Regions from separate parts of the Shewanella alkalitolerans genome, predicted to be linked through region 3. Evidence: predicted binding sites of a transcription regulator. Region 3 holds the regulator's gene; each other region holds the start of a gene.
The links. The regulator LexA, encoded in region 3, represses DNA repair genes until DNA is damaged. The targets are predictions, from matches to a motif close to TACTGTATNNNNATACAGTA.

Region 1 (7,665 bases), 1.9 Mb from region 3:
TGCCGCTGAGGGAAAGATCAGCGCCCTCTAGCCAGAATTGGCTGTCTGTGCCTAATAGCTCGGCATATTGGGTGGCGATGCTGGCATCGAAGCTGACGCCCGCTTCAGTCAGGTGAGTCTGGGTGATCTGGCCGATACTGATGCCGCGATAGACGATGTCGGCGCCCGTGCTCAGGCTATCGGCATCGTTGGCCGTGAGGCTAAAGGTGATGCCACCGAGGGCATGTTCCTTATCTTCGAAGATGGTGAAGGTCTGATTGACGCTGGCTTGTTCGCTGCTGCCCTGGGATGAGAAGCTGACGCCGCCGGCGAGGATGGCCGACAGGCTCTCTGTCTTGACCTTGATGCCTGAGAGCGAGGCGTCCAGCGCCAGGCCAGAGACGTTCCAGAAGCGTGAGTCTTGCTTCACCAGATGGGCATACTTCTTCTCTATATACGCATTGAAGAGGATGCTGTCGTCGTTCACCAGGCGGTAGCTGACTATTTTGCCGACCGGGATCTGACGGTAAAACACCTGAGAGCCCACATCTAATGAGCCGAGGGATGCGCTGGTGAGTTCTATCATCAAACCGTCTGAGCCAGGTGCCACGGGCGGCGCCTGATCTTCGGCGGTAAATTCGTTCTTGTAGTCCCCCTCGCCAGGCTGAATGGCGATATAGTTGCCCGAGAATAGGGCGTCCAGCCCCTCGACGCCGGTGATCGAGGCCTTAGGGGTCACCAGCCAAAACTTGGTTTCATCGCGCAGGAAGGGCGTCGAGCGGTAGTCCATCAGCAGATCTACGTAAACGCCCTGGAGCTGGTCGTCGATACTGATATCTACCACCTTACCCACGGTGAGGCCCTGGTATCTGACCAGCGTCTTACCCACGTCGATCCCCGTGGCGCTGGGGAAATGAATGCGCACCTCGACGCCGGATTCGCGAATACTCTTGATGCCCAGCCAAGCACCGAGTGCCAGGGCGATCAGGGGAAGTAGCCAGATGGGAGAGAAGAGTTTTTTCTTAACGACTTTTGGTGTTTCAATTTGTGTCATCTTTCGATTCCAATCGGTCCCAGAGTAAACGCGTGTCTAATACTTTTGCCGCCAGCTGTGTCAGCAGGATCACCAAGGCGAAGGCGGTGGCCGCCGGTGCCGGTTTGGCATCCCAAATCTGTCCCATGTTTATGAGCGCCGCGGTAATGGAGATCACAAACAGATCCAGCATGGACCAGCGGCCTATCCATTCGATGATATGAAAGCCGGCCATGAGTGTCTTTTTCGAGATCGGCAGGCGATAGCTGATCGCCGTCAGATAGAGCGCCAGCCCAAAAATCTTCAACATAGGCACTAAGATACTGGCGGTAAACAGAATAATGGCAATAGGTAATAGGTCTAGGTGCACCAGATGATTGATGCCGCTGAAGATGGTGTCCTGGCGTACCTGCCCCTGACTTGTCATGATAGTGATGGGGTAGAGGTTGGCCGGAAACAGCAAGATGGCGGCGGTGATCAGTAGCGCCCAGCTCTTCTGTACGCTGGTGCGATCCCGGCTCTGCACCGCTTGTCCGCAGCGCGGACAGTTACCCTGCTCGAGATGGCAGAGGAACTTGCAGGTAGGGCAGTTGGTCAACCCCAATGATTCGCCCTGGGGAGGCCTGCTGAGCTTACTCATCCAGTACGCCCCACATATGTTCTATGTCATATTCCCGCTGCATGAAGATCACCATGATAAACAGCATGGTGAAACAGAAGGTGCCGATGCCAAAGTAGAGGTCGGTGTAATCTGAGAGCTGAAATACCGAGACGAAGATGCTGATCATATAGATCTCCAGCATGGAGAGCTGGGCCAATAAGCTGTGCTGTTTCAGTAGCTTCTTATAGATGTTGCGAAAGAAGGGCACCTTGAGTCGGTATTTGACGATCAGCACCTGGGTCAGAATCGACAGAATAAGCAGGCCGGGAGCGATCACTGCCGCCACTAACACGGCAATGCCAACCACCCAATAACCCTGTGAGGCAACGGCCATGGCGCCGCCGGCTATGGTGGTGGTGCGAATACTGCCCAGAAAGTGCATCTCAAGCACTGGGAAAAAGTTGGCGGGAAAATAGAGCACCAGCGCCGTGATACACAGGGCCAACATGCCGTTGAGCGAGCAGTAAGGGGTATCATAGAGGTTAGTGTGGCAGCGAGGGCAGAGGGCCCGCACACCCGTTGGCAAAGCGCGTTTTCTCACGACCAGATCGCAAGCACGGCAGAGAACGATACTCTTATCTAACACCTCTGTTTTCATATCTGTTCTGGGGCGCTTCCTGTCATCTAAGGTCATAGCAAGAGTGCTAATTTCTTGATATAGACCAGTAATCTATTGCCTATAAGATATTACTATAGTCAATCTATTGAAATACCTAATAAGTTGGCTCCCAATTCCGGAGCTTATAGTTGCGCAGATTCTAACAGATAAAGTTTGAGACTTGCATAAGAAGTTGTATTTATGAGATTCTACAACTGTATATAAAAACAGTGTGAGGGCGGATATGGCAGTTATAACGAAATTTGTCGTAGTCAGAGAAGGGGTGGAGAAGATGACATTCACATCTAAGAAGGAGGCGGATGCCTACGATAAGATGCTCGATATCGCGGATAATCTTCTTCCTTTTATCGAGCAAGTTGATTTAGGCTTAGATGAAAATGCATTGGAACAACTCTGTTTCTACATGGCAGAACATAAAGATCAGCTCATGGGGCTCTTAAAAGGTGGCGCAGTGACAAAGGCTGCACCGGCTAAGAAACCTGCGAAAAAAGCAGAATCAAAAGCTGAAACGAAAACATAAATTGTTAGGAAATTTGTATGAGTACACCTTGTTATACGACGCTTACCCGTCAAGTTGAAGCCCTGTTTAGCGGCGAAGATAATCTCGTTACTGCGATGGCGAACTTCTCGGCGTTGCTCAACGAGCATCTGGATGATATTAACTGGGTTGGCTTTTATGTGCTGCAAGGTGAACAACTGGTTCTGGGTCCCTTCCAGGGGAAAGTGGCCTGTACCCGCATCCCAATGGGTAAAGGGGTTTGCGGCACCGCGGCCCAGAATAACACCACCCAGCGCATCGCCGATGTCCATGCCTTCGACGGCCACATCGCCTGTGATGCCGCCAGTAACTCGGAAATTGTTATCCCGCTGCGCCGCGAGGGTCAGGTGATCGGCGTGCTCGATATCGATAGCCCCTCATTCTCTCGTTTCGACGAGGCGGATCAATTGGGGCTAGAGTCCTGCGTAAAAAGTCTGGAAAAGGCTTTATTTGCTTAAACTACAACCAATTTTGCATAATTGATGGTCGCTTTCGTCTGGCGCGCCCTTATAATAGGCCGCTTGATGAATTCAAAAACACGCCGTGACATTTTTCATTAGTTGAAATGAATACATGGCGTTTATTGACTGTAATTGATAAGGTATGTTGGATTGTGTGGTCGCCGCCCAGGGGCAAATAAGCGACCCGATGTCTAACCAATATGAACGACACGCCAGTGCCGACGTTAACCCGGCGAGGTGATAGTCCCTTTTAAACTGTGGAAGTAATGATGGAATCAACAGAAAAGTTGACCGACACCAACGCAATTCTTGCGTATTTATATGAAACATTTCCTTTATGCTTTATCGCTGAAGGTGAAACTAAGCCTCTAAAAATAGGATTGTTTCAAGACTTGGCTGAAAGGTTAGCTGATGATTCTAAAGTCAGTAAAACGCAATTAAGAATCGCCTTACGCCGTTACACCAGTAGCTGGCGTTACCTGAAAGGGGTTAAGGCTGGGGCACAGCGTGTCGATCTTGACGGCAACGAGTGTGGCGAGCTGGAACAAGAGCATATCGACCATGCACAGGCTACACTGAAGGAGAGCCAAGAGAAGGCTAAGGCAAAGCGTGCGGCGAAAGCGGCAGCAGAGAAAACAGACAAGTCTGGTCCTAAGCCTGAGAAGAAAGCCTTCAAGAAGCCACTGCCTAAGCGTAGTAGCAAACCAGCGCCTAAAGCGGCTAAGCCACAGGTTGAAGCAAAGGATTTAACCCCGGCAACACTGACTGAGTTGAAACCAAATCAACGCGTGAGTGTCAAACTAGGTAAATCGCCTGTTGCAGGTGTTGTCCTGGACATCAAGAAAGAAGATGTTCAAGTGCAGTTAGATTCAGGATTAACGGTAAAAGTCCCGGTAGAGCATATCCTGTTATAACTGTTCATCGTTTAAAAGGAGTAACTTGTTGATGCGAAAACTCACTCTGGCAGCATCCATTGCCAGCATCTTTGTAGGATTCTCGGCATGGGCACTGACGCCCAGTATTCCATCTAGCGAGTTGCCCTCTCTAACGCAAGAGCCGCAACATAAAGTAGCGAGTAAGCGAGTGACGGGTCTGTTCACTCGCGCCCATTATCATAGATTCGATCTGGACGACGCCTTCTCAGAGCAGGTGTTCGATCGCTATCTTAAGCAGCTCGATTATCGCCGCAATGTCTTACTTCAGAGTGATATCGACAGTTTCAAGCCCTATGCGACCCAATTCGACGACATGTTGAAGAGCGGCGATCTCACTGCCGCCTACAAGATGTTCGATCTGGTGCAGCAGCGCCGCTATGACCGTTTTGCCTACGCCTTATCCCTGCTCGACCAGGAGATGGACTTTAACGTCCCCGGCGACAGTTATCAATACGACAGAGACGATGCCGCCTGGCCAAAAGATGAAGCCGAGCTCAACGAGCTGTGGCGTCAACGGGTCAAGTACGATGCGTTAAACCTCAAGCTGACCGGTAAGAACTGGGATGAAATTGTTAAGGTGCTCGATAAGCGCTACAACAATGCCATCAAGCGTTTGAGCCAGACTAAGAGTGAAGATGTTTTCCAGGGTGTGATGAACGCCTTCTCTCGTAGCGTCGAGCCACACACCAGCTACCTTTCACCGCGCAACGCCGAGCGTTTCCAGATGGAGATGAACCTGAGCCTTGAGGGCATAGGCGCCGTGTTGCAGATGGATGATGACTACACAGTGATTAAGAGCCTGGTTGCTGGCGGCCCTGCGGCCAACAGCGAAAAGCTGGCGCCGGAAGATCGTATCGTGGGTGTCGGCCAGGAAGGTAAAGAGATAGTCGATGTGATCGGCTGGCGACTGGATGATGTGGTCGAGCTGATCAAGGGGCCTAAGGGCAGCAAGGTTGTGCTGCAGATCCTGCCTAAGAAGGGCGGCTCTTCTGCCAAGCCAATCGACGTGACCATAGTCCGTGACAAGATCCGCCTAGAGGATCGCGCCGCGACCTCTGAGGTGATCGAGCCGGAAACCGGTGATTACGCCGGCCGCAAGGTCGGGGTGATTAAGATCCCAGGTTTCTATATGAACCTGTCTCAAGATGTCACCAAAGAGTTGGTTAAGCTAAAAGAGGCCAAGGTTGAAGGTGTGGTCATCGACCTTAGAGGTAATGGTGGCGGCGCATTAACCGAAGCGACACTGCTTACCGGCCTGTTTATCGAGCAGGGCCCGGTGGTACAGATCCGCGATGCTAACGGTAAGGTGTCGCAAAACCGCGACAATGACGGCCGTGTGACCTATTCTGGACCGCTCACCGTGATGGTGGATCGTTACAGTGCTTCGGCATCTGAGATCTTCGCCGCCGCACTGCAAGACTATGATCGCGCGCTTATCGTAGGTGAGTCGACCTTTGGTAAGGGCACAGTGCAGCAGCATAAGAGCCTGGGCCGTATCTATGATATGTACGACAAGCCTATCGGCCATGTGCAATACACCATCGCCAAGTTCTACCGCATCAATGGCGGTAGCACCCAGCTTAAGGGAGTGACGCCAGACATTCCATTCCCGAGTGCACTCGAGCCGGGTGAATACGGCGAAGCCGAGGAGGCCAACGCACTGCCTTGGGATAAGGTGCCAGTGGCTCAGTACGGTACGCTTGGGGATATCACTCCAGAGCTAGTGACTAATCTTGATTCGCGTCACCAGCAACGTATCAAGAAAGACGTTGAATTTGGCTATATCGATCAAGATATTGCCGAGTTCAAGAAGAGTCACAAAGAAACCAGCGTCTCTTTGGTCGAAAAAGAGCGTGTGGCCGAGCGTGAAGCCAACGACGAGAAGCAACTTGCGCGTCTCAACGAACGCCGCGCCGTGGATGGACTCGAAGCACTTAAGTCTCTGGATGACGCCGAAGAAGATGTGAAGGCGCCAGATGCATTTCTCGATGAGACTGTCTATATCACACTGGATCTAGTGGATATGGAAAGAGTGGCTAAAAACCAGGCGAAATAATATTGAGCCAAATTTTTTAAAAACGCGCTATTGGCGCGTTTTTTTATAATCTTTTCAGATGAGGGAATCTTAATGGCACAGGTTAAGGCCAAATATTTAAAAGACTATCGCGCACCGGATTTCACTATTACTCAGGTGGATCTCTCTTTTGTGCTCGATGGTGCCAATACTCAGGTGACTGCGGTCAGCCAGGTGAAGCGTCTAAAAGATGCTGTACACACCCTTGAACTGGACGGTGAAGGCTTAAGCGTTAGCCAGCTGCTGGTCGATGGTAAGGTTCATGATTATCGCGTCACCGAGGGGCAGCTGAGTATCGAAACCGACTTAGCCGACTTTGAACTCACCATAGTGACTAAGCTGGATCCCGAGGCTAACCTGGCGCTGGAAGGCCTATACATGTCAGATGGCGCCTACTGCACTCAGTGTGAGGCGGAAGGATTTAGACGCATCACCTATTTCCTCGATCGCCCCGATGTGCTGGCGATTTACAAGGTGCGCATCGAAGCCGACAAGGCGGCGTTTCCTTATCTTTTGAGCAATGGTAACCGTGTCGATTCGGGCGAACTTGACGGCGGACGTCACTTCGTCTGTTGGGAAGACCCTTTCCCGAAACCTGCGTACCTGTTTGCCTTAGTCGCGGGTGATTTCGATCTGCTGGACGATAGCTTTACCACTAAAAGCGGCCGCGAGGTTGCGCTGCAGGTCTTCGTCGACAAGGGCAACCTGCATAAGGCTCACCACGCCATGGCATCGCTGAAGAAGTCGATGGCCTGGGATGAGAGCCGCTTCGATCTCGAATATGATCTCGATATCTACATGATAGTCGCGGTGGATTTCTTCAACATGGGCGCCATGGAGAATAAGGGCCTGAACGTGTTCAACACTAAATATGTGTTGGCAGATAAAGACTCGGCAACCGATGAAGATTATCACGGCATCGAGTCTGTAGTGGGCCACGAGTATTTCCATAACTGGACGGGTAACCGTGTCACCTGCCGCGACTGGTTCCAGCTGAGTCTGAAAGAGGGCCTGACGGTGTTTCGCGATCAGGAATTCAGCTCAGATGTGGGTTCGCGAGCGGTCAACCGTATCCATGCCATCAAGGTGATCAAAAACCAGCAGTTCGCCGAAGACAGCGGTCCAATGGCCCATGCCATTCGCCCCGAGTCTGTGATCGAGATGAATAACTTCTATACCGTAACCGTCTACAACAAGGGCGCTGAGGTGATCCGCATGATGCACACCCTGCTCGGTGAACAGGGCTTCCAGGCGGGGATGAAGTGTTATTTTGAGCGCCACGACGGTCAGGCGGTGACCTGTGATGATTTCGTCGCGGCGATGGAAGATGCCAGCGGGGTGGATCTGACTCAGTTCAGACGTTGG
Region 2 (7,665 bases), 1.2 Mb from region 3:
CGATCAGAAGCTGAAACTGAATATCGATCTCTACCTCGAGCGACTGGATCTCAACACGCCAGAGCCGAGCGATTTCGACGTCTACGGCGTCTATCCGGCCATGGACGCCGCCGTCGCCCTCACCTCACTGCTTAGCGCCATTCAGAGCAAGGTGGAAGACGACATCACCAACATCAGCAAGCTCTCCTCCGCCACAGTGGCTAACTATATCGAGGCCACACTCGAAGAAGAGATGGATGAAGAAGCACTGGATGATCATATCTTCAATCACGAGGTGATGCAGGAAGAGAAGGCACTTCAGGCATCCTTGCTGGAGATCATCGAAGAGAACCCTAAGATCACCGCCGACTTCGTCAAGGCGCTGCGCAAGGAGTTAGTGCAGACAGGCGTTTCCAACATAGGGATCTCAGTAGGCGCCTAACCAATGCGCAAACTTATCTACCAGGGATTTGTGCTCACCAACCCAGATGGGTTAACAAATACCTGGTGCCTCACCATAGGGGAGCAGCGACGCGTCGGCTCCCTGTTTGAGCTCAGGCGCCAGATCCATTTCTATCAGGAGCTGGGGATATTGCCGCCACCTAAGCCACTCCATCGGCGTTCCGGCCCCAAGCATTAGACTTTAGCGTTATAGGGACGCGGCGGGCAAAGTGATACCCTAACGGCGTATTCGGTTTATCACCGCTCGGATCCAAGCCAAGGAAGTAGTCTCCCTATGTTAACCACTCTCTCGCCACTCTTTGTCGTGTTTGGCATCATGGTCACCGGCTTTATCGTGCAAAAGGCGCGACTACTGCCCGAGGGCAGCGACAACGTCCTCAATCAGTATGTCTATTACATCGCCTTTCCGGCGATTATGATGATAGTGCTGGCCGAGACCCCGATCGAAGAGATCACCAACTGGGGATTTATTGGCGGCTACAGCCTAGCCATGACCCTTATCTACCTGCTGACCGGCCTGCTGTCACTCTGGTTACAGCCCAAGGATAAACCCCTGGCGGCCATTCGCGCCCTCAACACCACCTTTGGTAACACCTCCTTCATCGGCATTCCGCTGATGATGATGCTGTTTCCAGGCGATCAGCTGGCGTTGGCCGCAGCCGCCTTGGCCAGCCTTTTATCGGTAACCGTATTTGCCATAGTGCTGGCCCAGCTGGCGCTGTTTCAGGGACAGACAGACAGCGCACTCAAGACGGTGTTTTTCGCCCTCATTCAAAACCCCATCATACTGGGAAGCCTGGCCGGCGTAGCGATATCTGCCGCCCATATAGAGCTGTACCGCCCCATCGCCGAAATCATCCGGCAATTTGGCATGACCTCCAGCCCCTGCGCCCTGTTTGCCATCGGCATGGTGCTGTGCAAGGCCAATCAGGGGGGCAGAAACGCCGCAGGCATTCAGTCACGCCTTGCCGAGCTGGCCATGCTTAACCTGAGTAAGCTGCTGCTACAACCCCTGCTGGCCTATCTGCTACTGGGCACCTTAGGAGTTAGCGGACAACTGCTACAGATGGGGGTGATTCTGGCCGCCCTGCCTACCGCCGCCAGCGTCTACCTGCTGGCCCACAGATTCAACGTCGGTGCCACCAGTAGCGCCCAAACCATCAGCCTGGGGATAGTGCTCAGCTTTGCCACCATTCCGCTACTGCGCCATTGGCTGGACTCGGGCACCGCAAGCTTTTTATAACGGATAGGCTTGTTTTGTCGGACTGCAGAGCCTAAAACTTATTTTCATGGATAAAAAGCACACAGGTATTTACTGTATAAAAATTCAGTATATACTGTGCATGAATACAGTACTTTGTAAAAGGATGTCATCATGCTTTGTCAGCTCAGCATCAATAACTTTGCCATTGTCCGCTTTTTAGAACTCGACTTTAAGTCTGGGATGACCAGCATCACAGGCGAAACTGGCGCGGGAAAATCGATTGCCATCGATGCCTTAGGCTTGTGCCTGGGCAATCGCGCCGATGCCAATACCGTCAGACCGGGCGCGAGCAAGGCAGAAGTCAGTGCCCGCTTCGCCCTCAACGATATCCCGCTGGCCAAACGTTGGCTAGAAGACAATGACCTTGAGCTAGACGACGAATGTATCCTGCGCCGCACCATAGGCAGTGACGGTCGCTCACGCGCCTACATCAACGGTAACCCTGTGCCCCTCAACCAGATGCGCTCCCTGGGCCAGCTGCTTATCGGCATTCACGGCCAACATGCCCACCACGCCATGTTAAAGAGTGAGCATCAACTTACTCTGCTCGACAGCTATGCCAACCACAAGTTGTTGCTCGAGGCCTGTAGCGCCAGCTACCAGCGCTTCAAGCTGATCCAAAAGGAGCTGAGCCAGCTGCAACAGTCGCAACATGAGCGCATCGCCCGCAAGCAGCTGCTGCAATATCAGGTCGAAGAGCTCGACGAATTCGCCCTGGGCGAAGAAGAGTTCGACGAGATAGAGGCCGAGCATAAGAAACTGGCCAATGGCACGGCCCTGATCCAAGCCTGTCAGCGAACCCTCTACCTGCTGCAGGATAACGAAGAGGGCGCCATAGAATCGCTGCTCAACATGTGTCTGGATCAGGCCCAGGAGCTCGAAGGCTACGACCCTGAGCTGAAAGGGGTGGGCAATATGCTTAACGATGCCCTGATCCAGGTACAGGAGAGTAGCAGTGAGCTGCAACGCTACCTAGATAAGTTGGAGCTGGACCCAGATCATTTTGCCGCCCTGGAGCAACGCCTGTCGAAGATAATGATGCTGGCACGTAAGCACCATGTGAACGCCAAAGATCTCTATCAGCATCATCAGGCACTAAGCCAGGAGCTGAGTGAGCTGGACTCGGATGAGGAGAAGCTCGATGAGATCGCCCAGCAACTCGAGAGCTGCCGCGATAGCTTCATCGCCCACGCCCAGAAGCTCAGCCAGAGCCGTCAGCGTTACGCCAAGGAGCTGGACAAGCAGGTTACCCGCTCTATCCATGAACTCAGCATGCCCAAGGGCAAGTTTATCATCGATGTGCAGTTCAACCCCGAGATGATGTCCCCCAACGGCTGCGATACTGTGGAGTTTCAGGTCACCACCAACCCGGGTCAGCCGCTGCAACCCATCGCCAAGGTAGCTTCGGGCGGCGAGCTGTCGCGTATCGGTCTGGGCATCCAGGTGATCACCGCCAAGAAGGTCGCCACCCCGACCCTCATCTTCGACGAGGTCGACGTTGGGATCTCAGGCCCGACCGCCGCCGTGGTGGGCAAGATGCTGCGCGCCCTGGGCGAATCCACCCAGGTGCTGTGTGTGACCCACCTGCCCCAGGTCGCCGGCAACGGTCATCAGCATATGTTCGTCAACAAGCAGAGCAAGGCGGGGCAAACCGAGACCTCTATGGTGCCGCTGGACAAGGGACAGCGTATCGAAGAGTTGGCGCGCCTGCTTGGTGGCGATGTCATCACCAACAATACCCTGGCCAACGCCAAGGAGTTACTACAGAGCTAAGCCAGATAGATCAAAAATTGGCGATCATTAGGCGGGTTACAAGCAAAGCGCGGCAATATTTTAGCCGTGCTTTTCATTTCATAAGCACCTCTGAGGCGAGCCTATTGCGCCGTGAATATAGCGCTGTTGCACAGCTAAGAGACTCTGATAAACTGAGGCCTTTGCCGTCGACACTAAGTTAAAAGCCACAAGGATTTGAAATGCGACACTTTTTTCGTGCCCTGAAATGGATTTTATTTACCCTGCTATTCATTCCCGTCGGCGGCTATCTCATCTTGCTGCTGATCAATCTGCAAGATAGCGCGCCATCAGCGCAGGCCAGCGCCTTTCTTGAGCAGGTGAACGCCGAAGAGACCGCCTTGAGTCAGCACCTGGAAAACAACCCTTATCTTTACGCCTTTGGCTTTGATGCGCCGAAGGATAATGACCCCATGGCGGTCGGACTTGAACGCTATCAGGCGCTCAGACAACTAGAGGCCATGCAAAGGCCAACACAGACGGCACATGTAAAATTCGAGCGCCCCGAATGGGCTATTCCCAACTGCCTCAAACAAGAAGACTATCTCGATGAGTGTGCTCCCCTATTCGCCGAGCCAGAAACACTTAAGGCCACACTCGATGACTATGCCTGGCTAATTGAGCGCTACCGCACCCTACTCTCCCTCGGTCAATGGCAGGATGATACCCGCTTCAACATGTATAGCGATCTGCTACCCATGCAACATCTGATCGCTGCACAGCAACTGTTTCTTGTCGATGCCTACATCAATGGCACGAATTCAGCCTCCCTCATCACCGCCATAAACAAAGATATGCAGTTCTGGCAGCAGGCCGCGATGCAGATCAACATGCTGGGCAATAAATTCCTCGCCATCTCGGCGCTCAAACAACACATGAAACTGGGTGAGCTGCTTATCAGTCAAATGCGCACAGAGGGTGAGGATACTAGCTTACCTAGCCTCTGGCTGGCCCCTATTCCAGGAGACGTGCTAGCCCTTGATCGAGCCAAACGTGGCGAGTGGCACTTCCTGACTAAGATGACACAATCTTTTGAGGCGGGTGAAAAGGCCGATTTAACCACTAAGGTTATCGAAACCCTGCTCATGCCCCTGTTAAAGCAACAGGATACCGCTAACCGTTATGCAGATATCTTAACCGGCAAGGCAAACATCAAGCAGTGCCCTAACGATCTCTCGCTATCGACCCTGCAAGAGTACGCCTACAATCCCATGGGGAAATTTATCCTCTGCTCTGGCATCTCCTCTTTCGAGAGTTACCAGGCAACGGCTAACAAGGTGGAATCGCTGCGCGCCGAGCTTGTTACCCGCTTAACGACGCCTGCCATCTCGGCAGGGATGGTGACTGAAGTTAATGAAGAAAAACCTAGGGAGAGCTCACCAGAATAACGAGCCTACAGTTTCTTTTTCCGTCATCACAGCTCATCCCCTGACCGGCTTCAGGGGATATAAATGCCAAAAACTTTTTGCTTTAAAATGCTATTCCGGAAGACGATCGAAACCGGGCACAGATGAGAGCTCCTCCCCCCAATTCGCCCGCTCTGCCATAAATAGCTTTGCCGTCGGCGCGATGGACACCTCGACATCCAGACAGCCTGCTGGCACCACGACCAGATTTAACGCCGCCAGCCGATAAGGCATAGGCGAGCCGCACACCTTGCAAAAACATCGCTTGTGCCGAGTATTCGCCACTTGAAAGGTTTGCAACAAAGCCTCGCCACGCCGCCAGACAAGGGCCAAATGATTGGAAAACAGGTTGGCCCCATGCAGCGAGCCGGTGCCTTTCTGACAGCGGTTACAGTGACACAAATAGAAAGCATCGAAACGACCCACTAAGCTAAAAGCCACGCCGCCACAGAGACAGCTGCCACTGAACTCAACGTCCGAGCTGTTTTGATTAGGGCTCGCATCATCCATAACCTGTCTCCTCTTGCCTGAAAGCAATTAAAAGTCAAAACTGAGCATGCAGTCAGCGCAGCAACAAATCAAATTTTCGCTGGTGTGCTAAAAACAAAAATCCCGACTGTCTTGACGCTGTGGCCTTCGACACTCGGGACCTAATTTGAACTAAATTTGAACTTAACTTGAACTCAATTTGAACTTAGTGACAATTGGACAAGCCAATTACTATCCCGCCAGATAGACAATTCCCTGCAGGCACAAAAACGCAAATACGCCGGCGAGCACGTCATCTATCATGATGCCGATACCACCATGCACCTTGGCATCCAGTACCTTGATGGGCCAGGGTTTGAGGATATCGAAGAAGCGAAAGAGCCCGAAGCCAACCGCCACCCAGAGCCAACCTGCGGGGGCGGCGATCAGGGTAATAAGCAGACCCGCCACCTCATCCCAGACGATGGCGCCATGGTCGTGCACCCCCATATCCTTAGAGGCCTTGTCGCAGATATAGAAACCGGCAAGCACGCTAAGGAGTGTCAGCCCCAGATACCAGCCCAGGGGCAACCCGGCCATGAGTAGATAAAGCGGAATTGCCGCCAGGGTACCGAAGGTGCCAGGCGCCTTAGCGGCGAGGCCTGAGCCGAAGCCCAGGGCCAGGAAATGAACAGGGTTTGCCAGAGAAAGCTTTTTAAGAACCGGATCGGTCGACCATAACTGCATGTTTAAAAGTGCTCGAAACCAAAGTGAGACGGTGTGTAGGGCTCGCCATCCTTGATAAGACGTAGCTTATCGCCAGTGGCGATCTGACCAACCTGTGTGAAACTGACGCCGGCATGGGCCAGAGCCGTCTCCAAAGCGCCGCGCTGGGCCTCGGGGACGGTAAACAGCAGCTCGTAATCCTCACCACCGGTTAGGGCATAACCCAGCGCCTCGGTCTCAGCCAAAGATTCACGCATCTGGGCCGACAGGGGCAGACGATCCACATCCACCACGGCGCCCACCGCCGAGCGCTTGAGGATATGACCGATATCCGAGACAAAGCCATCGGAGAGATCGATGGCGCTCGAGGCCAATCCTCTAAGCGACTGACCCGCAAGCACTCTTGGGGTGGGGAAGTAGTGGCGCTGAATAAAATATTCCCTCGCCTCCCCGTCGATATTGAGCTTATCGCCCAGAATCGCCAAGCCCACGGCCGAATCGCCGAGGGAGCCGGTCACATAGATCCAGTCGCCATTCTTGGCGCCGCCCCTTGTATGGGCCTTGCCCTCTGGCACTTGGCCATTGATGGTGATGGTGATCGACTTGGGGCCGCGGGTAGTATCGCCGCCCACCAGGGCGACTCCGTAATACTGCGCCGCCTCATTCAGTCCCTGACTAAACTCCTCCAGCCAGGTCTCATCCACCTCAGGCAGGGTGAGTGCAAGTGTCATCCAGGCAGGCTCTGCGCCCATGGCGGCGAGATCCGACAGGTTAACCGCCAGCGCCTTGTAACCCAGGGCCTTGGCGGGCATATCGGCGTAGAAGTGTACATTTTCAACCAGGGTGTCGCAGGAGATGGCAATCACCTTGTTTTCGGCAGGCTGGACCAGGGCGCAGTCGTCGCCGATCCCCAGGTGCACATCGCGGCGGGTCTGGCCAAGGTTAGCAAAGAAATGATCGATTAATTTAAACTCTTTCACAGTCTTAAGAACCATAGTAAGGGTTAATCAGCTAGCACACTTTTTAGCGAAGGCAACATCGAGCGAACGAAGGCGACATCGAGGCTAAACCTGAATATAAAAAACGGCATCCTGGGACGCCGTTAATTGTATCACTTTTTAGCGACTATCTTGTCGAGAATGCCGTTGACGAACTTGTGACCATCTTCGGCCCCGAAGGCCTTGGCCAGCTCGATAGCCTCGTTGATGGCTACCTTGTAAGGCACATCCTTACGGAAGGTCAACTCGTAGGTCGCGATGCGCAGCACCGCCTTCTCGATAGGCGAAACCTCATCGAACGGGCGCTCGAGGTGAGGCATAATCAACTCATCCAACTGAGCCGACTTGGTCGTGGTGCCTGATAGCAATTCACGGAAATAGCTAACGTCGACGCCATCGATCTTCTGCTCGGTGAGAAATTCATGCTCCACGTCGGCAACATTATTGCCGCTTAGCTGCCATGAATAAATAGCTTGTACCGCTAGACGACGGGCTTTACGGCGCTCTGAAGGTTTCATCTTGGTTCCTAATCTTACAACTGCTGTTCTAGTTCTTGCAGAACATTGACCAT
Region 3 (7,665 bases):
GGCGCCTTCGCTGGGCAGCTTGTCACGGCCGGTAACCTTCACGCGATACAGGATATGGCTCAGCAGGTAACTGACAAATCTCTGGGTAAACTCGGGCACCTGACTATAGACATAGAGGGCGACGACGGCATTGAGCAGCGCCAGCAACAGGAAGAGTTCTGTGATCTGCCAGCCAAACACCTCTAGCAACAAGATAGACATGACCGCCGAGACCACCATGAACAGGGCATTCATGATATTGTTCGCGGCAATCGCCTGAGCACACTCGCCCCGGTCGGCGCGCGACTGAATAAAGGCGTACAGGGGCACGATAAACAGGCCACCGCTCACCCCCACCATAAACAGGGCAAACATCACCCTATAGTGCTGTGACTCGGCGATAAAGCTGCTAAAGCTATAGATGGTCTCGGCCTGGGCGGGCAACTCGGGCAGCGACCACAGCAGATCCACACCAAACAGAGTTAGCCCAGCCACGCCAAAGGGCAGCAGCCCCAGCTCCACATGACCGAAGGAGAAGCGCTCACACAGGAAGGAGCCCGCGGCAATCCCGATAGAGAAGAGCGCCAACAGGAGTGAGACCACGGTGGCATCGGCGTGCAGATGCAACTTGGCAAAGTTGGGGAACTGGGTCAGATAGGTCGCCCCGAGGAACCAGAACCAACTGATCGCTAAGATGGCCATCCAGATACTCGGCGTCTTCCTCACCTTGGCGATGCTGCGCCAGGTGCCAGACAGAGGCGCGAAACGTATCTTAGTGACATTTCCCTGTGGCGGCATGGCAGGGATCGCACGGCTGGCCAGGTAACCGGCAACGGCCAGCACAAACACGGTCGCCGCGGTAGCTATAATGCCCTTGTCGCTGGCCACCAGAAGCCCGGCACTGAGTGTACCTATCAAGATCGACAAGAAGGTGCCCATCTCTACCCAGGCATTGCCCGTCACCAGCTCATCTTCCGCCAAAGCCTGAGGCAACAGCGAGTATTTGACCGGCCCAAAATAGGCCGACTGGCTACCGGTCAAGAAGAGCAGCAGCAACATCATCATGTAACTCTGGGTCAAGATCGCCATGGCGGCGCAGGACATGATCACCAACTCAAGCTGCTTTAAGCGTCTGATCAATTTGGCCTTATCCATGTTATCTGCCACCACACCGGCGTGAGCTGAAAACAGGAAGAAAGGCAGGATAAACACGCCGGCGGCGAGGTTAACAAACAGGTTGACGCTGATGGGCAGGCTCTCTATCTGGCTGTAGGTCACCATCAGCAGCAGCACATTCTTGTAGATATTATCGTTAAGCGCGCCCAGACACTGGGTCGCAAAATAAGGGAAAAACCGCTTGGTTAACAACATAACGCCTCCTTGTCATAACCCAATCCTTTAAGTTGTACCGCGAGATGATGACTAATGGCCTGCTCAATACCGATACCTGGGGCAAAGAGCTTATCGTCCAGCGCCAGACTCACCAAACCATGGACGCCGCCCCACAGGGCGCGGCTCGCCAGTAATAGTTGCTCGGCAGAAAGCTCGGGCAGCAGACGCGCAAGGCATGACTCAATCAGGCCGAACAGCTGCGCGATTAGCTGGGCATGGTGATCGCTCAGTCCCTGCTCCTCCGTCGCCTTTAGCTCGAAGACCAACTGAAACGCCCTTGGCTGGTCGAAGGCAAATTGCTGATAGGCCGTGGCCATCGCCTCAAGCTGACTCGACTCAGACGCTTGGCTTTGAACGGCTAGATCTTGAGAGGCATGATCTTGAGAGGCGTGATCTTGAAAAGCTTGAGCTTTCGCGGCCAGGCGCCGATACAGCTCGTCCAGAGTCTGCTCGGCAACCGCCAGCAATAAGCCCTGATAGCTACCGAAGAGATTCACCAGGGTGCTGGGCACATAACCTATGGCCGCCGCGACCTTGCGCAGGCTCAGGCTATCGAGCGGCTCGACCTCCAGGTGGCGCAGCACGGCGGCGGTCGCCATCGCCCGAATCTCATCATGAGTATGTTCTTTGCGTCTTGCCATCTCGGCTCCATCGCGCTGTCAATTTGTGCACAAGTTACCAGCAAGCAAAATAAAAAACAATGTTCACAATAAGATTATTTTTCACCGGGTAGTTAATAGGTAGGATTTTATCGCTGGAGTATCATGAGGATCCTGTCTTCGCCCGGGCCGAAATAATCGGCTTCCAACTCCTGTTCGACAAAGCCCAGCTTAGCATAGAGGTGTCTTGCGGGATTCTCCGGCGCAACTGTGAGTTTCACCTGAGCCACACCATCTGGCAGCGCACTCAGAGACTCGGTGATCAGGCGCCTGCCTATGCCCCGACCCTGAGCGGCATCGTCGACGGCCACAGAGAGGATCCAGGCACAGTCGGCCTGTTCACTCCTTGCCAGCAAGATGTAACCGAGCAGGCGTTCAGCGTTATCGCAGGCGACAAGCAGCCCGCTCGGCCAGCAATCGAAGCTCTGACGAAAGAAAAAATCCGGGTAGGCATGGTCGCCAAAGAGCCCCTGCTCGAGACGATAGATCGCCGGCAGCTGAGTCTTACAAGCCGCCTCGACACTGATAAGATTAGGATTATTCACCGGTTAACAGCTCATCCCATGGCAGGTAAGTCGAGCCCACGACGATGAAGTTGGGGTTCTCTAGTGATTCGCGCTCGTTGTAGCTCAACGGCTGCAACTCGAGATCCATCACCTGGCCACCGGCCTCTTCGATGATGATCTGCGCCGCACCTGTGTCCCACTCGCCGGTTGGGCCAATGCGCACATAGCAGTCGGCGCGGCCCTCTGCCACCAGGCAGCTCTTTAGCGCCGCACCGCCCAGCACCACGAGTTCACAGTGCTTAGGATGATTGAAAAGCTTCAACACAGATTGAGGATCCTGACGGCGGCTCACCGCCAGACGCAGGCAGGGCTCATCGTCTTTGGTCAGCTGCTTGCTGGCGATACGCACCTCGCCCTTGCTGCTACGCTTGTAGGCACCCAGGCCTGCCACGGCATAGTAAACCACACCCGTCATGGGCACATAGACGATTCCCATGATGGGACGATTGTGCTCGACCAGGGCGATGATCACCGAGAAGTCGCCGCTACCGGCGATAAACTCACCCGTGCCATCGAGAGGGTCTACCAACCAGTAACGCTGCCAATCGGCGCGCTCGGAGAAAGGAATATCGGCATCTTCTTCAGAGAGGACAGGGATCTCAGGGGTAAGGCTGCTTAGCTGAGAAGAGATGATCTTGTGGGCCGCGATATCGGCAGAGGTTACCGGGGTATTGTCGGATTTCACCTCTTTGTCAAAACTGCCCTCGAGGTAGATCCCTTTGATGGCCTCACCCGCCTCGATGGCAATCGAAATCGCCTGCTCAACATACTCTTCTGGCTTCATCACAACTCCAACAGCCTACATCTGGCAATGCCTAATATGATAATTCGGTTTAACTACTTTAGTTTTAGATGTTTCTGTGCCAAAAACAAGGCGCTAACGCTTCGAGATTCGGAAAAATCATCTTCTAATAACAGCTCAGACCACTGGCTCAATGGCCAGCGTACCACCTCTATGGGTTCGGGCTCGTCACCCTGCAATCGACTCTCATACAGATCTTCGGCGACGAAGATCTGCATCTTGCTGGCAAAGTAGCCTGGCGCCAGGCTCAACTCCATCAGATGGGTCAACTTACGCGCACCAAAACCTATCTCTTCCTGCAGCTCACGGTTGGCCGCCTCAGCATGGGTCTCGCCGGGATCCACCAGGCCCTTGGGGAAACCCAGCTCATAGCTGTGGGTGCCCGCCGCATATTCGCGTCCCAGCAATAGCTCCTCGCCATGCACAGGCACCACCATCACGGCGCCACGGGCGTTGCCCTTCATGCGCTCATACTGGCGCTCAACCTGGTTCGAAAATTTTAAATGCACCTGCTCTATCTGAAACAGACGGCTCTGGGCAACAACTTCGGCATGTAGGATCTGCGGCTTTTTGTCCGGCATGAAACTTCCTGATAAAAATGGCGTTTGCTTAACCACTCAATCTTACTATGATGGGCCTAATCCACAACTCAAACCAAGGAATTTTTTTACTCGCTTTATGTTTCCCTGGAATAAGATAGATACCGTGCTGCTGGATATGGACGGCACCCTGTTGGATCTGCATTTCGACAACCATTTCTGGCTTAGCCTGGTGCCTCAGGCCTTGTGTGAACAAAGGCAGATCCCAAAGGCCGACGCCCAACAACTGGTGGAGGATGCCTACGCCAAGGTGTTCGGCACCCTGGAGTGGTATTGCCTGGAATATTGGCAACAGGAGCTGGGTTTAGACATCCTGGCTTTGCACCACACTCTGGTGGACAGGATCCAGCTGCGTCAGGACAGCATGCCCTTTCTCACTGCACTGGCCAGACACAGCAAGCGGCGCATCTTGGTCACCAACGCCCATCCCCACAGCCTGGCACTGAAACTCGAGCATACAGATCTGGCTAACGGGCTCGATGAGATGCTCTCGAGTCACGCCACCGGCTATCCCAAGGAACACCCACAATTTTGGCGCCACCTGTTTAATCAGTATTCCCTGGATCCCAGCCGCTGCCTGTTTATCGACGACAGCGAGCCCATACTGCAGGCAGCCAAGCAGGCCGGCGTCGGCTACCAGCTGGGGATCAAGAATCCCGACAGCCAGAAGCCTCACAAACAGTTTGCCGACTTCCCGGCCATCGACGATTATCATCATCTGCTGCTCTCCCTTGAAAAGGCCAGACTCGGCTAATCGCTTGATGGGATTGGGAGAAAATCTGGTTAATACTTGCACTGTATAAAATACTGTATATACTGACAGGTACTGTATGGAAAGACAGGATTAATCATGAGACCCTTAACCCCGAGACAAGCCGAGATTTTAGATCTGATAAAACGCAATATTGCCGACACGGGCATGCCGCCTACCCGTGCCGAGATTGCGCGTCGATTAGGCTTTAAGAGTGCCAACGCCGCCGAGGAACACCTCAAGGCCCTGGCAAAGAAAGGCTGCATCGAAATCATGCCCGGCACCTCACGTGGCATCAAGCTGACCCAAGAGGAAGAGCCAGAAGATCTCGGCCTGCCCCTTATAGGTCAGGTAGCCGCCGGTGAGCCCATCCTGGCCCAGGAGCATGTGGAGCAACACTATCAGGTTGACCCTAGCATGTTCCGCCCCAGCGCCGATTTTCTGCTGCGCGTCAGGGGGGACAGTATGAAAGATATAGGTATTCTCGAGGGCGACCTACTGGCGGTACATAAGGTAGAACAGGCAAGAAACGGCCAGATAGTCGTGGCCCGCGTGGAAGATGATGTAACGGTTAAACGCTTCGAGAAACGTGGCAGTACCGTCTACCTGCATGCTGAGAATGAAGAGTACTCCCCTATCGTGGTGGATCTCACCACCCAGAGCCTGAGCATCGAAGGCCTGGCCGTCGGCGTGATTCGAAATGGAGACTGGCAATGAACAACCTAATGGGCATGGCGCCACGCCATCCAGGGCTGTGGGTCGATCTCGACAGCTCACTAAAGCGCGGCGATGGCAACACTATCTCGACTACGGCAAGTTCGACCCAGGGCAAGCAAGAGCTGCAGGCCCTCACCCCGGAGCTAGCCAGACTCAGTCAGCAGGGGCAATGGGTGGTGTTGATCAGCCCACCTAACATAGGCTACAAGCAGATGCTGGCCGACGGCGGTGTGCGTATGGATCGCATCCTACTGGTACACAGCAAAGATGAGGTCGAAACCCTGTGGGCGATGGAAAAAGCCCTCACAAGTGGTACATCCAGTGCGGTGATCTGCTGGGCACAAACCCTGGATGCCCGTGACAGTCGTCGCCTACAGATAGTTGCCAAGAATACCCGCGCCCTGGGAGTGGTGATCGAAGATGCGAACGGTCACTTACCTGCCAACCCTTTTCCCCAAGAGGATCTCGGCGGCCAGACCTTGAGTCTGTTCGGTTCAATACACTGATATTCCGCGCTCTACCTTTCCATACAGACGCCCCGCAAGGGGCGTTTTTGTGTCTGTTTTGTTTAGCAAAATAAAATAAAAGTGATCTTGATCAATATTTAAACAGCCATTAAGTTAGTAAGAGATATCAACGATTATTTGTTATATCGCACAATTTGGTTGTCGGCTTGAGCGGCGAAAATGAACCTGTAATACCTCGCCCACAGAAGCTGAAATTGGTCTGATATATTCAGCCGTAAGTGCAAGCGTGGTCACCACCAGCAGAACAAGAGATTCACCACCGACGCACTTTGAAGTCATCGTTGCTTTTTTGGGAACTGAAGAGTTTGCATAGAGCCGAGACATACTGTGTGGCTCTTCTTTGTAGTTGCCTTCGCAATTGACAGAGGAGAAGTCTAGTGAAGCAAGTGTTGTGTTGTTTGCTGGCGTTGCTATTTACGCCCACCATACTCGCAGCAGATATGCCCCTGAATATGACATCAGGGGTCACAGAGATCAGCAATAAGGTGTTTAGCCTTCATATGACGATTCTCTATATCTGTTGTGCCATAGGCCTAGTCGTCTTTGGGGTGATGATCTACGCCATCATCAACCATAGGCGCTCTAAGGGTGCCGTCGCGGCAAACTTTCATGAGAGCACTAAGGTAGAGATCGCCTGGACGCTCGTCCCCTTTGTCATCTTGATCCTCATGGCCATCCCAGCCACCAAGACCCTCATCGCCATGGAAGATCCCAGCAATGCCGATCTCACCATCAAGATCACTGGCTCCCAATGGAAATGGCACTACAGCTATTTTGATCAAGACATCAGCTACTACAGCCTGCTGGCGACTCCCAGAGAACAGATAGAGGGCAAGGAGACCAAAGGCGAACACTATCTGCTTGAGGTCGACAAGCCACTGGTATTGCCGGTTAATCGTAAGATACGCTTCCTGATGACCTCGGAAGATGTGATCCACTCCTGGTGGGTGCCGGCCTTCGCAGTGAAGAAGGATGCTAATCCCGGCTTTATCAACGAGGCCTGGACCCGCATCGACAAGCCAGGCATCTACCGTGGCCAGTGCGCCGAACTTTGCGGTAAGGATCACGGCTTCATGCCGATCGTAGTGCAGGTGCTTTCCGAGGCCGATTTCGACAACTGGATTGTCGAGCAGGAGGCACAGGCCAGCGCGGCCGCCGCCGAGGCGCAGGCCGCACTGTCGAAAACCCTGTCGAAAGAAGAGCTGATGGCTCAGGGCGAACAGGTCTATATGGCGCGCTGCGCCGCCTGCCACCAGCCAAATGGTGCCGGCTTACCTGGCGTCTTCCCGTCACTCATAGGCAGCCCAATCATCAAGGGCCCTGTTGCCGATCACCTAGATGTGGTGCTACACGGCCGCTCCGGCACAGCGATGCAGGCCTTCGCCCAGCAGCTCACCGCCACAGAGATTGCCGCAGTGGTTACCTTCGAGCGAAACGCCTGGGGTAACGACACGGGCGATACGGTGCAGGCAGCCGATGTCAACCAGGCAAACTCAGGCGCATCGAACGGGGCTAATACAGGAGCAGATACAGCTGCCGAAGCGGTTCAATCTGTGCCTACCCCGGCAGCCGAATCGAGTGCGGCAGCAAGCTCCGCCGCCGAGGAATCTCAAGCACCTGTGTTAGACGATCTGACCATGGACGAGCTGATGGCCAAGGGTGAAAGGGTATAT
Region 4 (7,665 bases), 2.3 Mb from region 3:
TCTCGCAGCGCAGTGGCACCAGACTCAAGTCGCGAAACACTAAGGTTAATGACAGCGCCAGCACCGCCTGCTGGCGCTGCACCAGATAGGCCGATAGTGTTCCTAGCATGCGCCCGAGGGGAAAGGCCAAGCCTTCGAGATGACTCACCTCATAGAGCAATTCAAGCTTGTGACGATAAGACTCTGGCATCTGGTAAAACTCGTGTACCTGAGGCAGCAGCCCCTTGAGCTGAGCCAGCAGGGTTAAGACACTCTCGCCAAAGCGCTCACCAAGCTCCTTGAGTGGCAAGGCGAGCAGCGCCTGCACCTGAGTAAGCCCCATGTTCTCGCAAGACTGCAGCACATGCCCAGGCAGTGGCAAGACAGAGAGCGGCAGAGGCGCGACCTGCTTGAGAGCGATCAGAGGTAAACTAACCAGAGATGCCCCCGCTTGCTCATCTATCGATTGCGCTTTGGTTTCTTCTCCTTGGCCTTTCTCTCCTAGGGCTTTCTCTTCTTGGTTTTTCTCTTCTTGATTTTTCTCTTCTAGGGCAGCTTCTCTCACTTCTCGATTAGCGAGATATGTGGATGCTGTGGCACCAATTTCCGACTCTAGGCTCTCTGGCTTAAAGTTCCCTCGCTTAGAGTTCCCTAACTTAGTGCACCTAGACTCGCGAGTTTCTTTCGGGTTCCTCTTGTTATCACAGGTGACATCTGCAGGCAGAGTGAGCGGTAGATGCCTAGCTCCCAACTGAGCCAGCAAGGCATTCTCCCCCAGGGCAAATTGACACTCGAGGCCATAGCCTTGGGCGCTCTTCTGATATTGACGGATGAGCCTATCCAGGCCGCCGAAGATCTTTGCCATGGAGCCCACCTCCAGCAGTAGGGTGTCTGCCACACTGGGCACATCATAGGATCGACTCGATTTGCTTGCTTTATGTGACTTACTCGGCTTATTTAGCCTATGCTGCTGGGCCTGCTCGAACGGGCAGACAGGCGGCACGACCCTGGCACTGTAGCCATAACTCCACTGGCACAGCCAATGGCTGGCCTCCTGACTCAAAGAGGGTTCATAGGCCAGCAGTTGCAGCGATGGGCAGAGCGCCTGGGCGGTAGCCAGGCTCTGCCCCGGCTCCACGCCCAGCTTAGCCGCGGCACTCGATGCGATCAAGATCTGACTCGACTGACGCTCAAAGAGGGCCAGCTCGCCGCCCTGGGGCAAGCCTTGATGATAGCTTTGATACTGGAGTAACCAGTGGGGAAAATAGACCGCCAGCCACAACATCTACGCACTCCAGGGGCCTTGTAAGATCTGACCGCTCAGCTGCTTATTCAGCTCATTTTCCAATCTCTTATCCTGCTCCTGCTGTTTAGTCACATCGAGCATCAGACTCTGGGCTAGTAGCTCGGGTAGCAGGGATAAGGAGAAGCGCGGCGCTGGCCAGCCACCACGGCGCTTTAGAATATCCACCTGGGTCTCGAGAAGCCTATCGTTGCCCATTTTTGTGTTAGCTTCGCTACTGCTTTCTATCTTGGTTCCTGTGTTGATTTCAGTGCTAGGTTGCAAGGCGATCCGCAGTGGCACGGGATGAGCCTGCTCCTTGAGCTTGCTTGGCAGATAACAGAGACACAGGCTCTCGCCCTTCTCGCAAGCAAGCTGCAAACGCCTGGCCTGACTGACACTGAGATCCTCGAGCCAACATAAGACCAGAGGCGAGGCGCCGCTGGTTAAGATCTGCTCGAGCGCCCAAAGCTGCTCCTTCGGCGTCTGAGTATCGACCCACAAGAGACGGCTTACATCTATCCCCTGCATCGCCAGCGACTGGGGATAAGGCACGTGAGGCGGCGCCACCAGACTCACCAACCCGGCAGCACTTCCCTCCCTCGATTGCCTAGGGATCAGACGGCGCATCAGAGGCAGCGCCAGGCTCAGCTCGCCGATCCCTTCGCTGGAGCAGAAGATCTCGCACAGCCCCTGACTGGGCCAGCCTCCCTGTCCCAGATGACGATTAAACTCAGGATAGCCGCTATCCAGCCCCATTTGTTGGGGATGATAGGCATCGCCGCGCCAGAGATCGCTGCGCTGGAGTAAACGTTCAAGTTGAAGATCTGCCAAGGCCATGATACACCCGCTCTCATTCGGTTCGATTCGGTTAAGCGCCCCTCGGAAATCGGACTATAGGCTAAGCCCTCATCAAGACTAATGCCTAAACCAAGACCTAAACCAGGACTTAGACCTGACTTAACCTAGCGTTATCCCAAACGCACCGAGTCACGCTCAACATAAATACCGCAAATACTGTATATAAATACAGTATATTTATAAATTGGCAGATCGCAAGCAGAGAAACCTGAGATTTGAGTGGAAGATCACCTCAAAGCATCGAGCCAACAGGCGACAGGCAGACACAAAAAAACCACCCTAGGGTGGTTTTATCGGTTATGGGTTATCGGCTATCGCTATCGATTAGCGATATTTCTTTACCTTCTTGAGCGCTATCTGCTGCTTGAGGGGCGACAAATGCTCGATAAAGACCTTGCCATCGAGATGATCCATCTCGTGTTGCAGAACGATTGCCAGGAAGTCATCGCTCTCGATCTCAAAGGCCTCACCCTGACGGTTAAGCGCCTTGACCTTCACCTTTTCGAAACGTGTCACCTTGGCGCGGTAGCCAGGAATTGAGAGACATCCCTCCTCGCCGACGATCTCGCCCGAACGCTCGACGAACTCAGGGTTGATCACCACCAAGGGCTGATCGCGATCCTCAGACAGATCAATCACTAAGATGGCGTGTTCGCTGCCCACCTGGGTAGCGGCCAGCCCTATGCCATCGTCTGTGTGGTACATGGTTTCGATAAGATCATCGATAAAACCTTGCACGGCGGCAATGTCTTCTACGGGCTTGGCCTTACGTTTCAGGCGCTCATCGGGAATGGTCAATATATCGAGTACAGGCATAGTCTCAGGTTCTGGTTAATCAAATTAGGCATATAAAGTGGCGCCATTATGACCGAAATCACATTAAAGGCAACCGCAATCGGGTTTTCCCTTCAGGCCAAGCCTTGCCGGCGACTTGTATTTCATCGCCCAAGTCGATAGCATGACCAGACAAATGTATACAATATACGAGAATAATAATGACGACCCCTACACGTACCCCTCTGCCCAGTACCTTTTATGTGGCCAACACCATGGAGATCTTCGAACGTCTCGCCTGGTATGGCTTCTTTACCCTCTCCTCCCTCTATATGACCTCTCCTGCTCACCAAGGCGGCTTAGGCTTTAGCGAACAGGAGCGTGGCCTGTTGCAGGGAATGATCCCCTTCTTTCTCTACCTGTTTCCCGTGCTTACCGGCGCCCTGGCCGATCGCTATGGCTACCGTAAGATGTTTCTTATCGCCTACGCCATCATGTGCCCCAGCTATTTCCTCCTGGGTCAGGTGAGCAGCTTTAGCGGCTTCTTCATCGCCTTCATGGGGGTCGCCATAGGCGCAGCCTGCTTTAAACCTGTGGTGACTGGCACTGTGGCGCGCACCACAGATCACACCAACCGCGGCCTGGGTTTTGGCATCTTCTATATGATGGTCAATGTGGGCGGCTTCCTCGGCCCCTTCATCGCAGGTTATGTCCGCGCCATCAGCTGGGACTGGGTCTTCATCATGTCGGCGATCTGGATAGGCATTAACTTCATACCGGCAACCTTCTTCTATCGTGAACCGACGGATCCCCACCAGCAGCGGGGCAAGCCGCTATCTCAGGTGTTGAGAGACATCCAAGAGGTTCTGGGCAACGCCCGTTTCGCCCTGCTGTTTTTCGGCACCTTAGTGATCCTGCTCTCCTACGGCGCCAAGTGGATCAGAGGCGAGCAGTGCCTCACCATCTATCTGGTGTGGTTTAGTCTGCATTTTCTCTGGAACACGCTGGCCAAGTCAGACAAGCAACTGCCCTGGTATCAGCAGAAGATCGCCCTTGGCAACAAACCCTTCGTGATCTACCTGCTTATCCTCTCCGGTTTCTGGATGGTCTACCAGCAGATCTTCATCACCCTGCCCATCTATATCCGTGACTTTGTCGATACCTCAGATCTTGTCACCATGCTCGCCTCCTGGCCCGGAATGCTCGACTTCTTCGCCCCCGTAGATATCACTCTGCTTAGCGACGAGCTTCTGAGCGCGGCAAAAGCCTACACAGCAGGAAGCCTGAGCCTGTCAGAGGCCTACTTCGACTTGGTACATGCCAAGGTGATGCTCCCAAAGGAGGAGCTGGGCGCAGCCCTTGGCGCAATCGCGCAAAGCCCAGAGCTGGCCAGCCAATATAGTCAGCAGTTTGCCCAGCAGTATCGTCAGGTGAACCCCGAATACCTTATCGGCTTGAACTTCCTCTCTATCGTGCTGATGCAGGTGATGGTAAGCCGCATTGCCGAGCGCTTCAGTCCGCTACCTGTATTGGTGGCCGGCACCCTCATCCTGGCACTGGGTACGGCGCTAGGTGGACTAGCTCATGGCATACTCATGGGCGGCGCCATGGTGCTCACCTCTATCTTAGTCTTCTCCATCGGCGAGATGGTGGCGTCCCCTAAGAGCCAGGAATATGTGGCCAGCTTCGCGCCCCAGGATAAGAAGGCGATGTTTATGGGCTACTATTTCGTCTCATCGGCCATCGGCTTCCTGCTGGCGGGCCCGCTATCGGGTTACCTCTACGCCGAAGTGGCTAAGGGCGCTGGTGAGCCCTCCCTGATGTGGTACATCATAGGCGGCTTCGGCCTGCTGGCCGCCATAGGCCTGGTGCTGTTTCATCGCTTTGGTGCCAAACAGGAGTTATCACAGGCTCAGCCAACCGCCTTGGGCGCACAAGGCTAGCGATACCGCCACGTCACACAGACAAGTGAGCAGACAGTTGAGCAGACAGGCCAAGCGACAAGGACCTGTCTGTTCTTTCCATCCCAAGCAACTCATAGCAGCGCGATCCAGCACTAAAGCGACTACCTCCCCCATCTTACCTCTCTCGCCGCTCAGGCTCTCGGATAGATTAACTCCCCCTTTAACCTTAGAAATTATAAAAAATCTGGTTTACTATCAGAACATAGCCTTAAGCCGGACAGAGGCGTGCTTAAGTTAAACGCATTAAGTTAAGCACTCTGGGCTTAAGCAATAGATCACTAACCTAATATGCAGAAGCCTTAGGGCCAAAACGGAGAACGCGTGGATCAGACACAGTTATCGCCCATGGCCAAGATATGGCATGTGATTGCCCTGATCCCCGAGGGGAAGGTCAGCTCCTATGGCAAGATAGCCGATCTCGCGGGGCTGCCCGGACGGGCACGCTACGTCTCCCGCGCCCTCAAGATGGCGCCCGATACATTGGAGCTTCCCTGGCATAGGGTGATCAACAGCCAAGGCAAAATAGCCTTTCCCGAGACCAGTCCCTATTTTATCGAGCAGATGCAGAGATTAAGAAGTGAAGCGATAGAAGTGAACCGAGGTAGGGTTAAGCTGTCCAAGTATGAGTGGCAGCCGGATCTGGCGACCCTAGTGTTTGCATTACCCTTTTAACCTTTAGTTACCGGGAGAAGGCCTTGTCGATATTCAAATCCGCATTCATGATTTCATCTTTCTGTGCCATTGCCCTTACCGCACAGGCCGATGAATACCCCTTGACCCCCCACACGGCCGAGTATCAGGTGAACTACGGCAGTATAGAGTTGGGTAAGGCGCGCTATCAGCTGCCGGCGCCTCAGGACAACTTATACCAATATCGTTTCGACAGCGACGTCAGCCTCTTGATGCTGTGGGATAAGCGCACCGTCATCAGCACCTTCAGCAAGGAGGGAGAGCAGCTTATCCCCATGCGCTTTACCCATAACCGCAGCGGCACCGGCTCCGACTATCAGGAGCAATCCGCCTATGTGCTGGATCAGAAACTGGTGCACAGCCGCTACAAGGATGAACGGGCAAAGTTTCCCTATACCCCGGATCTCTTCGACCCTCTAATGGTTCAGCTGCAGTTTAGGCTAGATATCATGAAGGGCAGCAATAAGCTGCACTACAAGATGCTCAAGAGCGGCGAGATCGATGAGTATGACTTTAAGGTGGTCGGCAAGGAGCGCATGGTGATCGCGAGCGGCACCTATGAGACGGTCAAGATAGAGGTGGTGCGGGACAACGATAAACGCCAAACCTTTTTCTGGATGTCACCCGAACTCGGTTATCTGCCTATCAGGCTGACCCACTTCGAGAAAGGCAGCAAACAGCTAGATATCACCCTGCTTAATTATCAGTACAGTGAGCCGACCATGGCGCAAACCAGCGAGCAGACCAATAAACAGGCGAGTAAACAGGCAAATCAACAGACAGGTGAACAGATCAAGGCCCTCGCAGATAGACAAAACCAGTCTCAGCCGTAGAAAGTCAGCCATAGATTTAGTTACTTGTCTGAATTACTCGCACATTCTGCCCGAAGGATTGGCATTCCCAACATCAGCATTAAAAAGGGGCCTTATGCCCCTTCTCTTTCTCCAAGGTTTACAACTAACCGTTTGCTCGGCCTAATCCCTTTAATTTAAGCTCTCTTGGCTTCAGCCTTCTTGAGTTAAAACAAGCTCGCCCCGGGCAAACAGCTTCCACTCTCCGGGCTTCAGAATATGCCAGTCTTCGTTATCGGTCAGCGGCCTGGTCGCGATCACGGTGACGATATCGTTGGGCGTCGTCTCCTTATCGAAATCGATCACCACGTCGGTATCGATAAGCTTGGCCTTACCAAAGGGGGCCCGTCGGGTAATGTGGCACAGGTTATTGCTGCAATAGCTCATCAGATGCTCACCGTCGCTCAAGATCATGTTAAACACCCCAAGGGCGCGGATCTCATCGGCCAGGGTGGCGATAAACTGATAAACGGGCAGCAGATCCGCAGGCGCCTGATCGCCAAAACGCTCCACCACCTTCTCTAAAATCCAGCAAAACGCCAGTTCGCTGTCGGTGTCACCCACAGGCTGATAACGGCGCACCGCAAATTTTTGCTGATAATCGCTAAGCTGACCATTATGGGCATAGGTCCAGTAGCGTCCCCATAACTCACGGGTGAAGGGGTGGGTATTTTCCAGCGACACACAGCCGCGATTGGCCTGGCGGATATGACTGACCACCACTTCACTCTTGATAGGGTAAGACTTGATCAACTGCGCCACATGGGACTGGCTACTCGGGCAGGCATCCTTGAAGGTGCGGCTGCCCTTACCTTCATAGAAGGTGATCCCCCAACCATCGACATGGGGACCTGTGACGCCACCACGCTCTGCCAGCCCGGTAAAACTAAACACGATATCCGTGGGCACATTGGCACTCATGGCCAGCAACTCACACATAAACAGACACCTTAACTCTAAATTGCTTATCTTATTTAATTCTAACGACTTGACCCAATTTGTGGAATCCTCGCCTCAACAAAAAAGTTAAACAATTGTTTGAAAAATGCTTGTATAAAACCCGCCATAGGGTTAGATTTTATGCGACACAGGTCTGACCAGCATCTATAATTGTGATTATGGTCATATAAAAAATGCTGACATAGAGCAGCTTTCGGTCGCTATTGAAGGAGAATTACCGTGACTAGCTTACTTTGGATTTTTGTGATGCTCTTTGCGTTAGGCGCCTTAGCCTACCTTAGAGTATCCCTGCTGACCTCGACCA

Region 1: the regulator LexA is predicted to act here: its motif matches at 2,485-2,504, upstream of K0J45_RS09080 (YebG family protein).
Region 2: the regulator LexA is predicted to act here: its motif matches at 1,777-1,796, upstream of recN (DNA repair protein RecN).
Region 4: the regulator LexA is predicted to act here: its motif matches at 2,277-2,296, upstream of imuA (translesion DNA synthesis-associated protein ImuA).

What each region holds. Positions count from the first base shown of each region.
Region 1 covers NZ_CP080422.1:2,013,353-2,021,017, forward strand. The annotation lists gene K0J45_RS09065 (PqiB family protein) at 1-1,033, opposite strand, end outside; gene K0J45_RS09070 (paraquat-inducible protein A) at 1,020-1,652, opposite strand; gene K0J45_RS09075 (paraquat-inducible protein A) at 1,645-2,271, opposite strand; gene K0J45_RS09080 (YebG family protein) at 2,516-2,812, shown strand; gene K0J45_RS09085 (GAF domain-containing protein) at 2,830-3,288, shown strand; gene proQ (RNA chaperone ProQ) at 3,561-4,205, shown strand; gene prc (carboxy terminal-processing peptidase) at 4,237-6,282, shown strand; gene pepN (aminopeptidase N) at 6,355-7,665, shown strand, end outside.
Region 2 covers NZ_CP080422.1:1,344,674-1,352,338, reverse strand. The annotation lists gene K0J45_RS05990 (YjaG family protein) at 1-421, shown strand, start outside; gene K0J45_RS05985 (DUF3319 domain-containing protein) at 425-619, shown strand; gene K0J45_RS05980 (AEC family transporter) at 716-1,684, shown strand; gene recN (DNA repair protein RecN) at 1,817-3,478, shown strand; gene K0J45_RS05970 (hypothetical protein) at 3,679-4,884, shown strand; gene K0J45_RS05965 (GFA family protein) at 4,975-5,412, opposite strand; gene K0J45_RS05960 (phosphatidylglycerophosphatase A family protein) at 5,623-6,117, opposite strand; gene thiL (thiamine-phosphate kinase) at 6,120-7,076, opposite strand; gene nusB (transcription antitermination factor NusB) at 7,208-7,612, opposite strand; gene ribH (6,7-dimethyl-8-ribityllumazine synthase) at 7,627-7,665, opposite strand, start outside.
Region 3 covers NZ_CP080422.1:135,500-143,164, reverse strand. The annotation lists gene K0J45_RS00665 (MFS transporter) at 1-1,350, opposite strand, end outside; gene K0J45_RS00660 (TetR/AcrR family transcriptional regulator) at 1,341-2,012, opposite strand; gene K0J45_RS00655 (GNAT family N-acetyltransferase) at 2,120-2,575, opposite strand; gene cysQ (3'(2'),5'-bisphosphate nucleotidase CysQ) at 2,568-3,380, opposite strand; gene nudE (ADP compounds hydrolase NudE) at 3,434-3,979, opposite strand; gene yrfG (GMP/IMP nucleotidase) at 4,077-4,751, shown strand; gene lexA (transcriptional repressor LexA) at 4,848-5,465, shown strand; gene K0J45_RS00630 (cell division inhibitor SulA) at 5,462-5,971, shown strand; gene coxB (cytochrome c oxidase subunit II) at 6,370-7,665, shown strand, end outside.
Region 4 covers NZ_CP080422.1:2,401,139-2,408,803, forward strand. The annotation lists gene K0J45_RS10755 (Y-family DNA polymerase) at 1-1,264, opposite strand, end outside; gene imuA (translesion DNA synthesis-associated protein ImuA) at 1,265-2,101, opposite strand; gene def (peptide deformylase) at 2,447-2,938, opposite strand; gene K0J45_RS10770 (MFS transporter) at 3,118-4,839, shown strand; gene K0J45_RS10775 (MGMT family protein) at 5,206-5,532, shown strand; gene K0J45_RS10780 (DUF3108 domain-containing protein) at 5,580-6,383, shown strand; gene K0J45_RS10785 (class II glutamine amidotransferase) at 6,555-7,340, opposite strand; gene fadE (acyl-CoA dehydrogenase FadE) at 7,581-7,665, shown strand, end outside.